Regions from separate parts of the Clostridium sp. D5 genome, predicted to be linked through region 1. Evidence: riboswitches for the same ligand, from Rfam matches in the RefSeq annotation. Region 1 holds a riboswitch; each other region holds the start of a gene.
What was found. A riboswitch is a leader RNA that binds a small molecule or an ion and turns the genes downstream of it on or off. The one in region 1 is predicted to bind cobalamin.
Positions count from the first base shown of each region.

Region 2: it holds a riboswitch for cobalamin, as region 1 does, so the genes downstream of both, nikB (nickel ABC transporter permease) here and HMPREF0240_RS07535 (ASKHA domain-containing protein) in region 1, are expected to answer to the same signal.
Region 3: it holds a riboswitch for cobalamin, as region 1 does, so the genes downstream of both, HMPREF0240_RS04890 (ABC transporter substrate-binding protein) here and HMPREF0240_RS07535 (ASKHA domain-containing protein) in region 1, are expected to answer to the same signal.
Region 4: it holds a riboswitch for cobalamin, as region 1 does, so the genes downstream of both, HMPREF0240_RS04655 (cadherin-like beta sandwich domain-containing protein) here and HMPREF0240_RS07535 (ASKHA domain-containing protein) in region 1, are expected to answer to the same signal.

Region 1 covers NZ_GL870810.1:255,853-259,815, forward strand. The annotation lists gene HMPREF0240_RS07520 (uroporphyrinogen decarboxylase family protein) at 1-29, shown strand, start outside; gene HMPREF0240_RS07525 (GTP-binding protein) at 29-949, shown strand; gene HMPREF0240_RS07530 (corrinoid protein) at 1,067-1,705, shown strand; cobalamin riboswitch at 1,714-1,898, shown strand; gene HMPREF0240_RS07535 (ASKHA domain-containing protein) at 2,061-3,963, shown strand, end outside.
Region 2 covers NZ_GL870815.1:1,613-5,575, forward strand. The annotation lists gene HMPREF0240_RS15380 (methyltransferase domain-containing protein) at 163-1,308, opposite strand; cobalamin riboswitch at 1,490-1,680, shown strand; gene nikB (nickel ABC transporter permease) at 1,874-2,815, shown strand; gene nikC (nickel transporter permease) at 2,812-3,642, shown strand; gene HMPREF0240_RS15400 (ABC transporter substrate-binding protein) at 3,777-3,963, shown strand, end outside.
Region 3 covers NZ_GL870809.1:1,159,561-1,163,523, forward strand. The annotation lists gene HMPREF0240_RS04885 (putative 2-aminoethylphosphonate ABC transporter permease subunit) at 1-1,572, shown strand, start outside; cobalamin riboswitch at 1,790-1,979, shown strand; gene HMPREF0240_RS04890 (ABC transporter substrate-binding protein) at 2,199-3,218, shown strand; gene HMPREF0240_RS04895 (iron ABC transporter permease) at 3,234-3,963, shown strand, end outside.
Region 4 covers NZ_GL870809.1:1,090,220-1,094,182, forward strand. The annotation lists gene HMPREF0240_RS04645 (leucine-rich repeat domain-containing protein) at 1-569, shown strand, start outside; gene HMPREF0240_RS04650 (sugar phosphate isomerase/epimerase family protein) at 698-1,438, shown strand; cobalamin riboswitch at 1,650-1,844, shown strand; gene HMPREF0240_RS04655 (cadherin-like beta sandwich domain-containing protein) at 2,119-3,963, shown strand, end outside.

The DNA.
Region 1 (3,963 bases):
AGGCAGCGATCAAGGCTGTTATGAAATAATGAGTAAACTGTATTTAATTACCGGCTTCTTAGGAGCCGGTAAAACTACTTTTCTTAAAAATTTTATAAATGAACTGTCAGACTTCAGGCTTCATCTGATTATCAATGAGTTTGGAAAGGAAGGTGTCGACGGGGAGATTCTGAGAGAACTGGGGACTGTACTGGATGAGATCAACAATGGTTCTATCTTCTGTTCCTGCAGGCTGGACAAATTCGAGGAAGTGCTGGGCAAAGCTTTGTCCGGAAAGCCGGACATTATTATCGTAGAGGCCTCCGGCCTGTCCAATCCCATGAATGTCAGAAAGATCCTGAACCAGAAGGACAAGTTCTCTGATGTAGAATATATGGGAAGTATCTGTCTGATTGATGCAAGGCAGTTTTTGAAGGTATATGAGACTGCAGTTGTAATAAAGAAGCAGCTGGCCGTCAGCGATCTTGTGCTTATTAATAAAACCGATCTTGCATCCAAAGAACAGATTGAAGAAATAAAGGGGATCGTCAAGATGCACCGTCCGGGTGCCGGGGTCCATACGACTACTTATGGCAGGATCGAAAGCAGCTGGCTGAATCCCGCTGTGCCGGCAGACAGACAGCCGGAAGAACCGATCTTACAGAGCGCGGACATCACCCTGAAAAAATATCTGCTCCGTTTGAAACCGGGGCAGGCACCGGGAAAGCTTCAGAAATTCGTTGAAATGTTTCTGGATGATACTTACCGTGTAAAAGGATTTGTGGAGGCAGACGGAGAAATCTATCTGGTGGACTGCGTAGGCAGCATTTATAAAGCCGAGAAGTTTGAAGGAAAGCCGGAACATATCAATGATCTGGTGGTCTTATCCGGAAATGGCCTGCCCGTCAGAAAATCCCTGAGAAAAGCAATGGAGTGGTACCCGGAAATTGTAGAAGAAATAAAAAAATAAACAAAAAATGAGATATTAATACAAAGAGTTCCAAAAAAATTACTAAAAACATAATTGCAAATAAGGTAGAATAATAATCAAAGCAGACACGCTTAAAGAATGATGGAGGTATGTAAAATGTCAAAGATTCAGGAAATTTCAGAATTCCTTCAAAAAGGAAGGGCAAAAAATGTAAAGGCACTGGTACAGGAGGCTCTGGACGAGGGGCAGGATCCAAAAGAGATTTTAAATGAAGGTCTTTTATCAGGAATGATGATCATCGGTGCAAAGTTTAAAAACAACGAGGTATTCGTACCGGAAGTTCTGGTAGCAGCAAGAGCTATGAATGCAGGACTTACAGTTCTGGAGCCAAAACTGGTTGAAGTAGGAAATGAGCCGGTTGGTAAGGCAGTTATCGGTACAGTACAGGGTGACCTGCATGATATCGGAAAGAACCTTGTAGTAATGATGCTGAAAGGCGCAGGCTTTGAGATCCACGATATCGGCGTAGATGTTGAGCCGGCTGTATTTATTGACAAAGCAGAAGAAGTAGGCGCAGATGTAATCTGTATGTCAGCACTTCTTACAACAACAATGCCGAAGATGCAGGATTGTATCGATCAGCTGAACGAAAAAGGACTTCGCGACAAGTACATCGTTATGGTCGGCGGCGCTCCGGTTAATGACAGTTTTGCAGAGCAGATTGGTGCTGACTACTATACACCAGATGCAGCAACAGCAGCAGAAGTTGCAAAGAAAGCAGTTACAGAGAAATAAAGTGCCCTTTGGGAAATAAGTGCGGATGGTAACAACAAAGAGCATTTAGAGAAGGAAACCGGTGTGAATCCGGTGCAGGCTTACCCCTACTGTAAACGTGGACGAAGAATAAAAGCCATTGTCCGTCAGGATGAGAAGGCATTCCAAGGATGAAACGTGAGCCAGGATACTTACATATCCCTATGGACCTGTTTTGGGTGGGAAACAGGATTCCGTTTTAATTTTATATAGTGTGTCAGCATCGAACTCTTTTTACAAGGAGTTTTTCTTTTTATACAGGAAAAATAATTGAACAGGGTTATTGAAACTGCAGGGACGGGGATGGCTTTTCCGGCAGTTGAGAGAGGACAAGAAGATGAAAATAACGGAATTTAATATAGAAATATGCAGAGAGAATGTGTTCGCTCTGATAGACTGCTTCGAAGGCAGCGCGACATATGATGATGTGGCAGAAGAGTATGAGGCGATGCTTCCGGAGGCATATAAGAAAATAGAGCCGATTGCTCTGCTGGAGTTCGGGGATGTGGACGGATTTGATCTCAGCCGGTATGGGGAAGGGATTCATCAGGCACTGTACTGCGTTACTTCCGTAGGCGGACAGCTGAGCCGATGGTCTACACAACTGTTTGCAGAAGGAGATTATCTGGGCGGAATGCTGGCGGATGCCATTGCGGATGATTATCTTTTTCAGATGGATCATCAGCTTCAGCCTCAGATTATCGCAATGTGCAGAGCGAAAAAGTGCGGAGTGTCCCATCGGCTGGAGGCGCCGCAGGATATTCCGATGGAGGCCCAGAAGAAAGCTCTGGCAGTGACCGGCAGAGAAAACAGCGCGGGCATCCGTGTGCTGGACAGCTGTATGTATGATCCGGTCAAGACGACGTGCCAGGTCTACCTGACGGCAGATCATTCAGACATGTTCCGCATTCATCATAACTGCGCGAGCTGCCCGAATGTTAACTGCAGCCTCAGAAATGTTTCGGATTATACAATTATGCTTCATGATGGAGATGAACTCAGAGTTTTAAAAGGCAAAAAGGGACATTCTCTGATGGAGATACTTCAGGAGCAGGGTATATTCCTGCCGGCAGTCTGTGCAGGAAGAGGAACCTGCGGAAAGTGCGGTATTCAGGTTCTGGAGGGGGATATCGCTCCGTCAGAGCAGGATGGAAAATTCTTCAGCGGGGAGCAGCTGCAGGATGGATTCCGTCTGGCATGCAAGGCTTATCCTGAGGATGACTGTGTGATCTCAGTTGGGCTCCATAAAGAAGAGGAGTTCGCTGTTCTGGCGGATGATGAACAAACGGCAGGGAGAGCGGCAAGAAGCAGCGCAAAAGCGGGCGTGCGTTATGGAATTGCCGTGGATATCGGCACGACAACAATCGCGATGCAGTTGATCAATATGGAGACAAAGGAAGCCGAGGATGTTTTTACAACGATCAACCGACAGAGGGCATATGGTGCTGATGTAATCAGCAGAATAGAAGCTTCCAACGGAGGCAAAAAGGAAGCGCTGAGAAAGAGCATTCAGACAGATCTGCTTCAGGGAATCGGGAGTCTGACAGAGAACGGAAAAATAAAGATCGAAAAAATGGTAATCGGGGCCAATACAACCATGGTGCACCTTCTGATGGGCTACTCCTGTGAAACATTGGGCGTATTCCCTTTTACACCGGTCAATATTGATACGATATATACTAATTATGCAGAACTTTTCGGCCAGAATGACATGGCGTTTGAAATTGTGATTTTCCCCGGCATATCCACTTACGTGGGAGGAGATATTACGGCAGGATTGTATGCCCTGGATTTTGACAGGAGGGAGAAGGTATCCGTACTGATTGACCTTGGAACAAACGGCGAGATGGCAATTGGCAATAAGGACCGCATTCTGACGACATCGACGGCAGCCGGGCCCGCGTTTGAGGGCGGAAATATAACATTCGGGACAGGAAGCGTGCCGGGAGCAATCTGCAAGGTGGAGCTGAAGGACGGGCATGCGGTGACGGGAACGATCCAGGACGCCAAACCGGTCGGAATCTGCGGTACCGGGGTTATTGACGCCGTTTACGAACTGGTTAAGGCCGAGCTTGTGGACGAAACAGGTCTTATGGACGAGGATTATTTTGACGATGGTTTTCCGCTCGCAGAAAGCGGGGATGGGACAGAGATTGCTTTCTTTCAGAAAGATGTGAGGGAGATTCAGCTTGCCAAGTCTGCAGTGCGCGCTGGGCTTGAGACTCTGATCCTGAATTTCG
Region 2 (3,963 bases), on a different contig from region 1:
TTATTGAAAAACGGGTATATGTGCGAAGCCCTTATTTGTAAAGCTATAGAATTTGTTTTTCACTTTATTAAAGATAAAAAATAGAATATTGAATGTAAATGCCGCCAGTCTCTTTATGTACCTGAGAGCTACTGGCGGTTTATTTTTATCTGCAATTTTATATCAGGAAGAGGGAAATGCGTCCAGAAACTCCATGTAAAGCTGATTGAGCTGGCTTAGCTTCTGCGCGGAAAAACTGTTCAGAACTTTTGCATATCGGACTTCAAGAGCCTTTTCTTCCTTGTGGTGCTGTTTACGTCCTTCGGAAGTAAGGGTAAGCAGCATACTGCGTCGGTCTCTGGGATTAGGCATCTGGCGGATATACCCCTTTTCGGTCAGCTGTGCCAGAATCCGGGTGACTGTTTGTTTCGGGATAAATATATATTCGCTTAAATCACTGGGCCGCAGTCCTTCGGGCTGATACATAAGCAGGTCCAGAATTAAATATTCGGTATCCTTATTATTGCCGAACTGCCGCTGTTCACGGTAGAACAGCTGGTTATGTGTTTTAAAGAGCTGGAAATCATAGTCAATGTTACCGTCTTCCTCTGTATCGGCAGGCTTTACACAATAAATTGAAAACAGGGGATGATTCGTCGAAGCTTTTGAGCTGCCGTGTGGGTTTAATTTTCCGCTGATATTCCTCGTACATTCACAGTGCACAAAGCCTAGATTGCGAAGTGTTGCGATGTCCCATTCCGGACGCTGCACATAGCTGATTGGAAGGAGAGAGGTATAGGCATCGCACTCAGCAAAGATTGCTTTTTCATCTGGTGTGGTTCCAAGATCTTTGAAACCATCTTTTCCGTAATTGGCATCACAGTTAAAGAAGCATCCGCCGGGTTTCAGTACCCGGAATATTTCCATGTAGACGCACCGGGGATCCAGTATAGTCCAGATTGTGCTGCGGCAGATTACCACATCAAAGGAACCGCTTGGAAAATCCAGCTGATGGGCATCCATCTGAAGAAACGTCACAGAAAAACCGGATTCAGCCGCAGCAGACCTGGCCCGTTTGAGCATGTGGCGGGAGATATCAACAGCAGTAACTTTATGGCCCAGAGAGGCACATACAATTGCCATAAAACCAGTGGCAGTACCGATATCCAAAATCTTCAGCGGTTTGTCAGAAACAGGCAGGATGGATTTCATTTCAGACTTCCAGAACTGAAATTCCCGGCCATGTAAATGTTTCTGTCTCATCTGGTCGTAGCTGGTAGCGCGGATATCCCAGTATACGGTTATGCGGTCTTTCAGATTTATATCCATTGGTAATACTCCTTTGATAACATAATTAATAAAACTTGTAATAGTATTAGATTAGCACAGCATACTGAGAAAAACAATCATAAGAAAAATGACAGGCTGTTGACAAGGGGAAAAGTGTATGATAGTATAATGTAGTACCGAATGGGACTAAATAGAAACTTAATATAGTGCAGATAGAATGCCTGCAAGAAAGAATTGCAGTATTGTCGGAAGATATACGTTTTTCCAACAATAGGGAAACAGGTGCAAATCCTGTGCAATGCCGTTGCTGTAAGAGTGGAGCATATTTCAATAAGCCACTGGGAAACCGGGAAGGCGAAAGTATGCGGAGAAGCTCAAGCCAGAATACCGGTTCTAACTGTTATTTTCATGCTGCGAGCCACAGCTAAGAAAATTCTTTTTGCGTTAAAAGCCGTTGTGCTTTTGCGCTTAATTAGTATGGGAAAACCTGAACATTGGAAAAGGATATGTCTGTGGACATGTCCTTTTTTTATTTCATTGGAAATTCCAAATTTGAATGCCAGTTCTGATCTTTTATCAGAAAACAGTCAGGGGAGGTAGTAAAATGCTTCGATATATCATAAAACGCATGGCGGCGCTGATCATTATACTGTTCGGCTTATCTGTACTGACCTTTTGCCTGACCAATGTCCTGCCATCTGATCCGGCACAGCAGATGATGGAAAGTATGGGGGCAGGAAGTGACCCTGAAGCAATCGGTAAGCTGAAAGCGGAATATGGCCTGGACCAGCCTCTGCCTGTTCAGTACCAAAACTGGCTGGCGGGCGTGCTGCACGGGGATTTTGGAAATTCGGTAAAGTATGGGCAGCCGGTCTCGGAAATCCTGGCAAGGAAGCTGCCGAATACGATTAAGCTGGCATGTTCCTCCTTCATACTTATGCTGATGATTGCATTGCCTCTTGGTATTCTCTCTGCGGTTTACCATAATAAAACCGCAGATTATATCATCCGTTTTCTGGCATTCATAGGGGAGGCGATGCCAAGCTTCTGGATTGCACTGATCCTGATCTATTTGTTTGCCGTAAAGCTGCAGGCCCTTCCTGTGGGAGGCTCTGAGAGTATAAAACAGATGATTATGCCTGATATTACGCTGGCGTTTGGCATGGCGGCATCTTATATCCGGCGTATCCGCACGGCCATGCTGGAAGAGATGCATGAGCCCTATATTATGGGAGAACTTTCCAGGGGGATTTCAAAGAGGCGCATTATTCTGCGCCATGTGCTGCCTAATTCGCTTTTGACTATTATTACACTTCTGGGCATGTCGTTTGGAGGACTGCTGGGCGGAACAATGATCGTAGAGACCATTTTCAGCTGGAACGGCATAGGCAGTGCGGCAGTAAATGCTATCACGAACAGGGACTATCAGCTGATACAGGGATATGTTATGTGGATGGGGGTGATTTATGTATGTGTGAATCTGGCAGTGGATATATTTTACCGTTATCTGGATCCCCGGATACGGCTGGGAGGAGCGGCAAAGTGAGAAGAAAGACGAAACGGCAGAAAAGCCGTTATACCAGTTTTTTTATATGTCTTGGACTTGCCGCACTTTTCACCTTTTTTTCTGTCTATGCGGGGCGGTTTGCACCTTACGATCCTCTTGAAACAGACTATGCAAATATGCTTACTGCTCCCTCTGCGGATCATTTGTTCGGAACAGACCAGCTGGGCCGGGATCTGTTCTCGCGAATCTTGTACGGTGGGCAGACCTCTTTGCTGATTGCATATATGGTGACGGCTATTATATCTGTGGTTGGAATACTGCTGGGTATTATCAGCGGTCTTGCAGGCGGCGCGGCCGATAGTATTATTATGCGTCTGGTAGACGTTCTAATGGCATTTCCCGGCAATATCTTCGTGCTGGCTATGATAGCAGTAATGGGAACCGGCATTCAGAATCTGATTATTGCGATGTGCTTTACCGGATGGACAAAGTATACACGGGCCAGCCGGTCGCTGGTACTGTCGATTAAGAATGAAGATTATATTCTTCAGGCCAGACTGGGGGGCGCTTCCACATTCCGGATCATCCGGAAATACATTGTGCCAAATGTGATTCCCACTCTCCTGGTGCTGATCGCGCAGGACATTGGGGGAAAACTCCTGGCAATTGCCGGGCTTTCACTGCTGGGACTTGGATCCAGACCTCCGACACCAGAATGGGGCTTTATGCTTAGTGAAGGGCGCAATTATATGTCTGCGGCTCCATGGCTGCTGTTCTTTCCGGGACTGATCATTTTGATCAATGTTATTATCTTTAACTTACTGGGGGACAGCCTGAGGGATATAATGGATCCCCATTATAAATAACAGGAATAGTACGGGTATCAAATTCAGCAGCAATTCTGCTCTGCAAAGTATTGATGTGCAGCGTGTGCGGATTTGCGGAAGGGATGGCTGCGGAAGTTAAAATTACACATACAAAAAAGCAAAGGAGAAAAGTTATGAAAAACAGAGTAATTGCAGCATTGCTTTGCATGGTTCTATCAGTAGGTCTTGTAGCCTGCGGATCAGGCAAAGAAGATGGAAAAACGGGAGAAACAACAAAAACGGAAAAAGAAGAAACTACAGGAGAGGACTCACATATCAATATGGCTCTCTTTACTTATATCGAGGGCCTGGATCCGGCAG
Region 3 (3,963 bases), on a different contig from region 1:
AGCGGTGAATTCGCAGGCCTGGCTCAGTTTGCAAAATATTTTCAGAGCAAATCCATGGTCTATTCCATATCCCACACCTTTTTCATTGCAGCCGTATCTACGCTCATATCAGTGACACTGGCCTTTTTCTTTTCTTATTCTCTGTCAAGAAAAAATGTGCCGTGGAAAGGTTTTTTCAGATATATCGGAATGATTCCGATCTTTGCACCCACCATGCTTCTGGGTATTGCATTGATCTACCTGTTCGGAAATAAAGGAATCTTTACGGCCCTCGGATTGCAGGTACCTTTATACGGGAAGGTGGGAATTATTATCGCAGAAAGCATCTACTGTTTTCCGGTTGCGACGACGATCCTGATGGTGGCATTTTCCGCCGCAGACAACCGTCTGTATGAGGCGGCCGAGACCATGGGAACTTCCGCAATCCGGAAAATGTTTACGATCACCATACCGAACGTCAAGTATGGCCTCATCAGCGCCATATTTGTAGCATTTACATACAGCTTTACCGACTTTGGCGCTCCCTCGGTTGTGGGCGGCAACTACAACGTGCTGGCAACAGACGTTTATAAGCAGGTAGTCGGGCAGCAGAACTTTAACATGGGAGCAGTCGTGGGAATTATCCTGCTGTTTCCTGCCATACTGTCCTTTGCAGTGGACCGGATCATAAACAAGAAGCAGAATGCGGCGATCAGTGCGAAATCCATACCATACCAGATCAAACCACACAGGCCCAGCGATATGGCAGCAACCATATTCTGTCTCGTGATCACGCTGGCCATGCTGCTGTTTTTTGCAGTCGCCCTGTTTGCATCCCTGATCAAATTCTGGCCCTACAACCTGACATTTACCCTGTCCAACTACGACCTGAGCAAGATATCCTCAGGAAATGGAATCACCGCTTTCAAAAATTCCATACTCATAGCACTCATATCGGCGTTTCTGGGAACATTCGTCACATTCCTGGGAGCATACCTGATTGAGAAAAACCAGAAATTCAAGGTCAGCAGAAGAATCACATATCTGCTCTCCATTACCCCCCTGGCGATACCAGGGACCGTAGTAGGCTTAAGCTTTATCATGTTCTTCAACGCGCCAACCTTCAAAATCCCATTTATAGAAGGCTACGTATTACAGAACCCGTTCCACATCATATACGGAACCATCTGGATCATCGTACTGGCAAACATGATACACTTCTACTCCGTCCCCTTTTCCACCGCCACAACCGCCCTGAAAAGGCTGGATAAAGAATTTGAAACCGTATCCGAGTCCCTCGCAGTCCCCTTCTACAAAACCCTGCGCCGGGTAACTCTCCCCTTATGTACACCGGCAATCTGCGAAATGTGGGTATACTTTTTCGTAAACTCACTGGTAACCGTATCCGCGGTCGTATTCCTGTTCACCCCGACCGCCCCCATAGCTTCCGTGGCCATAGTCAGCCTCGAAGGCTCCGGCCAGACCGCCCCCGCAGTAGCCATGTGCATGCTCCTCCTCTTCATCAATTTGGTTGTAAGAGGTATCTACGAGGCAAGACAGCATAAAAAACAAAAGTCAAGTGTTTCGTCCTGATGTTCCAGGCAAAGCACGGTCAGAATGCCTTTCCCGCAGCATGTGTGCATGCACCGGGGCGGGCATTTTGCTGTTTTTCTGCATTAGGGAGCGGTATGGATATATGATACTATCATACGGTTACGAAAAATATAAGAACAATTTGTAATTATTTTATCTAAAATAATTCTATTATTGACAATTTTGTTTTACTAATGTATGTTTGTTTAGTAAAACTGAATCATAATATTCATTAAATGCTCGAAAGAGGTAAAAGGGAATCAGGTGAAAAGCCTGAACGGTCCGGCCACTGTATCCAGGGAGTGAAAGCTGTAATATGCCATTGCAGAATCAATATTTTTGTGAGAAGGCACAGCATGAGCGATAATCTGGAAGTCAGGAAACCTGTTTAATGAAAGAGAGAGGAAACTTCCGGTTAAAAGCTGCCTGTCTGAATATTTGGAGTTGTTATTTGTGATCATTAAGACAACTTTATTTGTGTGTATCTAAAGTATATACATATTCTGGACATTTGCTTAAAACGGGCAGATGTCTTTTATTTTGCATTGTTTCAGCAGAATCGAAAGAATGAAGTTTAATTTTTATGAGGATAGTTTTAAAAAATTACTTAAAAAAGGAGCAAAAGTATGAAATTGAGAAACAAACTGATCAGTATGATGATGGTGCTGGCATTAGGGCTGAGTATTACTGCCTGTGGGAAAAATGCTTCAGACGCTGCAGCATTAACTGAAGAAAAAGCAAAACCGGCACAGGAAGAGAAATCCGGGTCAGAGGGGAAATTTCCTTTTACATTAACAACACAGGATGATATAGAGGTGACATTCACGCATGTGCCGGAAAGAGTAATTGCAGCGAATGCAAATGCTGGTGATCAATTGATGGCAATGGGGCTGGGGGACAAAATTATCGGAAGAGCATATACAAATTCTGTAATTAACCCCGAGTGGAATGATGAATATTTGAAGATACCGGAACTTTCAGAGACAGCGCCGTCATTAGAGGCAATCCTGGCCCAGGAGCCGGATTTTATTTACGGGCGTTCCAGTGCTTTTTCTGAAAAAAATAATACGGAGCATGAAACGTTAAGCGGTTATGATATCATGTCACTTGCTTCTATTGAAGGTTATACGATCGGGGCAGACGTAGATGTTGTATATGAAGATTTTTATAACCTGGGACGTATTTTTGATCTTGAAGAGAAAGCAGACGAAATTGTAGAGGAAATGAAGGCTCAGATTGAGGCCGCAGAAAAAGCAGTAAAAGATCAGGAAACTGTAAAAGTATTTGTTTATGATATGGCTCAGGATGGAGGGGCCTATACCTGTGGAAATAATTTTACTGCAAAACTGATTGAACACGCGGGAGGGAAAAATATTTTCTCCGATATGGATAAGACATGGGCGAATGTAAGCTGGGAAGAAGTTGTAGAGCGTGCACCTGAAGTCATTGTTATAAACAATTACGGTGATACTTCTTTAGAGCAGAAAATATCCGAACTGAAAGAAAATCCGGCGTTGGCAACCGTGCCGGCAATAGTAAATGACAGAATAATATCGGTAAATCTTTGTGAGGTATTCGCAAGTTCAATGACCGGAGATACTATAGAAAAATTTGCAAAAGCTTTCCATCCGGACTGCTTTGAATGAAAGTGATGTACAGGTATGAAGAATATTTGCATGACTATAAAGAACCACAGCGTTAGATGTTCAATTATTCTTTGTATACTGCTGATAATTTCTATTGTTTTGGCCGTCGGAACAGGGCCGGTTACCATAGACTTTATTTCCGTCTGGAAAATCGTGCTGCATAACATATCCGAATACGTCGGGCTGGAACATCTGATTTCTATAGAAGATATTAAAAGCAGTACACAGAATATAGTCTGGTTTTTAAGGGTTCCAAGAGTGCTCCTGGGAGGCCTTGTGGGAGCGGGACTTACGCTTTCTGGAATCTGTATGCAGGCATTCACAAAAAATCCGCTTGCAGAACCTTATGTCCTGGGAATCTCATCCGGGGCATCTCTGGGAGCCGTGCTGGCAATGCTTGCCGGAGTCTGGCTCCCATGGGGCGGAAGGCTGACTGTATCTGCAGGGGCTTTTGCCGGAGCCCTGGTATCGATGCTCTTTGTCTATACCCTGGCAAGAACAGGAAATACAGTGACGCCAATTCGTTTAATTCTGGTTGGAGTTGCAGTTTCCTCCCTGTTCAGTGCTTTGACGAATTATATTGTGTATACAGCCCCGAATGATGCGGCAGTTAGAGAGGCAACATTTTGGATGCTGGGAGGGTTGGGAAGCGCGGAATGGGAAGACTTACTTTTATTGGGAATATTCATTATACCGGCATTTTTGTGTATGATGTATCTGTCTAAGGCTTTAAATGCATTACTGA
Region 4 (3,963 bases), on a different contig from region 1:
ACTGTACAAAGCTGGGTCAGGTAAAACTTCCCGGAACAACTAATTTTATTGGAAGAAGAGCCTTCGCACAGTGCAAAAGTCTGGAGCGGGTAGAGATTGATGACGGCAGTATCTGCAGAGAAGTGAAGGCAGAGGCATTTGCCGGTTGTATTAACCTGAAACATATTGCCCTACCGGCAACGATTGCCAGGATAGAGCGGCAGGCATTTTACAAATGTACAGCCCTTGAGCACATTGATTTGCCGGATGGATTAAGGGAGATTGAGGCAGAGGCTTTTTATCAGAACGCACTGACATCCCTGGAGCTGCCGGAAGGGCTGTTAAAAATTGGAGACAGCGCCTTTTTAAAATGCAACAGGTTAGAATATGCAGCGGTTCCTTCAACGGTAAAAATAATTGAAAAGTGGGCCTTCCATGGATGCAACAGACTGAAGGTGCTTGAGATCGGGCATGATCCTGAAGAAATCGGGGCATGGATCATTAACCGCAGTGCAAAGATCCGATGTAAAAAAGGCGGGGCAGTGGAAAAATACTGCCGGGATTCCGGATTCGAAACAGAGTATATCTAATACAGCATTGCATAATTGAAAGATGAGTGCACTGCTGTACCAGACGAAAGGGATATTTCAGGGGAAACTGCCTGGATCAGGTATAAAATATTATGGTATATGCAAGTCATCTTCTTGAGGATGAAGAAATGAGACAGGTAGTAGAAGAAACTGGGGTTGGGATTGAGAGTATTGAATTCTCTATTTCTGAAAACCTGGACTGCCTGGATGAGAAAATCGCCGGTTACAGAGAACGGTTAAAATATATAGGCGCCGGAAGCCTGACGCTGCATGGTCCATTTCTGGATTTGAATCCAATGACATATGATTCCAGGATAAGGGCGGTGACGAAATCCCGCTTTACACAGACCTATGAGGCTGCCAAAAGACTGGAGGCCAGAAAGATAATTTTCCATACGGGTTTTCTTCCGGGAGTTTATTATCTGACTGGCTGGGCAGATCGAGTGGCCGAGTTCTGGAATGAGTTTATGGAAGGTAAAAGCGGTATCCAGATTCTTATGGAAAATGTATATGACCAGGAAATACCGCCCATGATTGAAGTGGAGCAGAAGGTTGAGTCCCCGGATTTTAAACTGTGCCTGGACATCGGCCATGCGCACTGCTACTCGCCCAGGCCTTTGAGCGAGTGGATTCAGGCATTTGGGAAGCATGCGGGACATGTGCATGTCCACGATAATTGTGGGGACAGGGATGCACACCTGGGATTGGGACGCGGGAATATACCCGTAGATGAGACGCTGGAGTTGCTTAACACATACATGCCGGATGCAGAATATACAATTGAGTGCAGTCAAATGGAAGACGTTCTGATCTCCAGCAGGATGATAAGCAGCTGGCGAAAGAAGCAGAAGGTAAAAATGGCCGGATGAGTGATATCAGAAATTTTTACGCATCTATCTATAAAAATTACCTAAGTTATATCAGAAAACTGGTAAAATGATACAGGACATAAATGATTCATAGTGTTGTGAATATTTTGTGAAAACCGTATGGAAACTATGTGAAAAACAGTGGACTTTTGCTGGGCCATACTTTATAATGAACTACATAGTTTAAACGGAACGTTGTTGTTAGTAATTAATTTAATATTTATATTGCGGTGCATTTCCTGGACAGCTGGGGAATGATAATAGGGAAACCGGTGCGAGGCCGGTACAGTCACCTCTACTGTAACGTGGACGAAGAAACGATTATACCATTGGCATTTATATGCTGAGAAGGTGTTTCGGAGGATGAAGCGAAGTCAGAAGACCTGCCGTGATGATTGTTACGATGTATTTCTGGGATGAAGAAATAGTCCGTTTTGTATACTAAAAATATAATATAGTAAAAAAGATGAGCTCTTCTATCGGAATGATGGAAGAGCTTTTATTTTTAATTATAGCGTATTGAATTGAAACAGACAGTATAGATACGGAGAAAGGATGAACAGAAAAATGCATTTACTTAAAGATAGTTAACGGTCAATGCATGAAACAGAATGCTGGCTGTTTCTATAAAACAATTCAGGCCTATGGCCTAAGAGGAGAAACAGGAGGGATTAAAAAGAATGAAACAAAAGCAAAAAACAAGAAGGGGGTTGTCCTGGTTATTAGCGGTGGTTGTGATGGTGACTACTGTATTTGCAGGAGGAATGCCGGTTCTGGCAGAAGGAACGACAGCGGACACGAATATGTTGTCTGGGATCAGCTTTTCTGATCCAAGCGAAGTGGGCGATCCTGTCAAACTAATATCAGAGGTTGACCCTGAAACAAAAGAATGCACAGTAGGTGTTATTGAAGAGGCGTACGAATTGGGCATATGTGCAGTTCTGAAGGAAGAAGCTGCAGGAGCCACAATCGAGGCTCAGTACCAGAATACTTTTAAGGACAGCGTGACAACAACAATGACCAGTGGTGAAGTACTGGTGTTAGACACATTGCTCGAGTATGGAGAGATCAAAGGCGGAGAGGTTCAAATCACTGTTACATTAGGCGACAAGGTAGAAACATATACAGTACACGTGGTTCGATTAACGCCCCTTATGGAGCTCCAAGTAAGTGATGGAAATATTTCATATTTGACCGGCTTTGCTGAGGACAAAACAGAGTATGAGATTACAGTTCCGGGGGGGACAGAATCAGTTGAAGTTAGCCTGATGGCTATGTACTGGGGCGATATTGATGATAATGTATACACTGTTAATGGTAAGCCTGCTGTATTAGAAGAAGGAGCTTCCTACCCGAAATGCCAGGTTCCGTTAACGGAAGAAAAAACAACAATTGTCGCAAAAGCAGAAAAGCAAGGAACTGTCGGAAAAGCATATACTCTTAATATCATCAAGGATATTAAAAAAGCTGACCTGACCGTTACAACGAACCCTGCAGATGCAACTGTAACCATTACAGACGGTGAGGGAGCGGCAGTTCAGGGAACGGATGGAGTTTACAGTCTGGAAGCCGGAAAAGATTACAACTATAAGATTGAAAGAGAAGGATTTGTAACCCAGACAGGGACGGTTAATCTGACAGAGTCAGAGACCAAAAACTTCACACTGGAGTCTGAGGAAGCACCGCTTCTTCTGAAAGGTGTTGAAGGATATCAGACTCAAAATGTTGAATTTGATGTAACAACAAAAGAGGCAACACTGGTATATGATACATCCACAGCCGTTGAATTAAGAGTCAAGCTGCATGAAGGCACGACAGATAAAGACATGAAGGTCGTTTATACTTATACGGATAGCACAGGCAAGGATGTAAAAGTTGAATCTACGGCAAAAAATCAGTATGAGTCTATGGCAGGTGCGATAAGAGCTGATGGTGAACCAAATGATATTACCATTACTGCTACAAAAGGCGGGGTAACAGAAGTTTATACCGTGCATATAAAACAGCTCACAATTCTGACAGGCCTGCAATTGAATTATGAAAATGGAGATACACTGAAATTTGATCCTGCATTTAATAAATCAACCACAGAGTATAGGACGAAGGTTCTGAGTGATGTGGATGCAGTCAACATTACATTTAAGAATCCGGATACTGGTAATTCAAAGGTAATGGTTAACGGAACAGAAGTGACCGGCACAACCTATAAGATGAATTTGGTTGATGGTGAGAATAAGGCTGTTATTAAAGTGAAAAAAGGGGGAGCAGAGCAAACTTCCTATACCGTCATTGTCGATAGAGTACAGATAGTTGAATTATCCGTGCAGGTGAACCCTAAAGATGCATTGTTTACGATCTATGATGGGGAGAATAAGCGTCTATGGCCGGAGAATGGCAAGTATAGCCTTTTCCCAGGTGACGATTACAGCTATGCAGTTACAAAACTCGGATATGTGGGCCAGTCAGGTATTCTGAATATCAGCCAGTCCGAGACAAAAGAATTTAAACTGGAGAAGGCCGCAGAA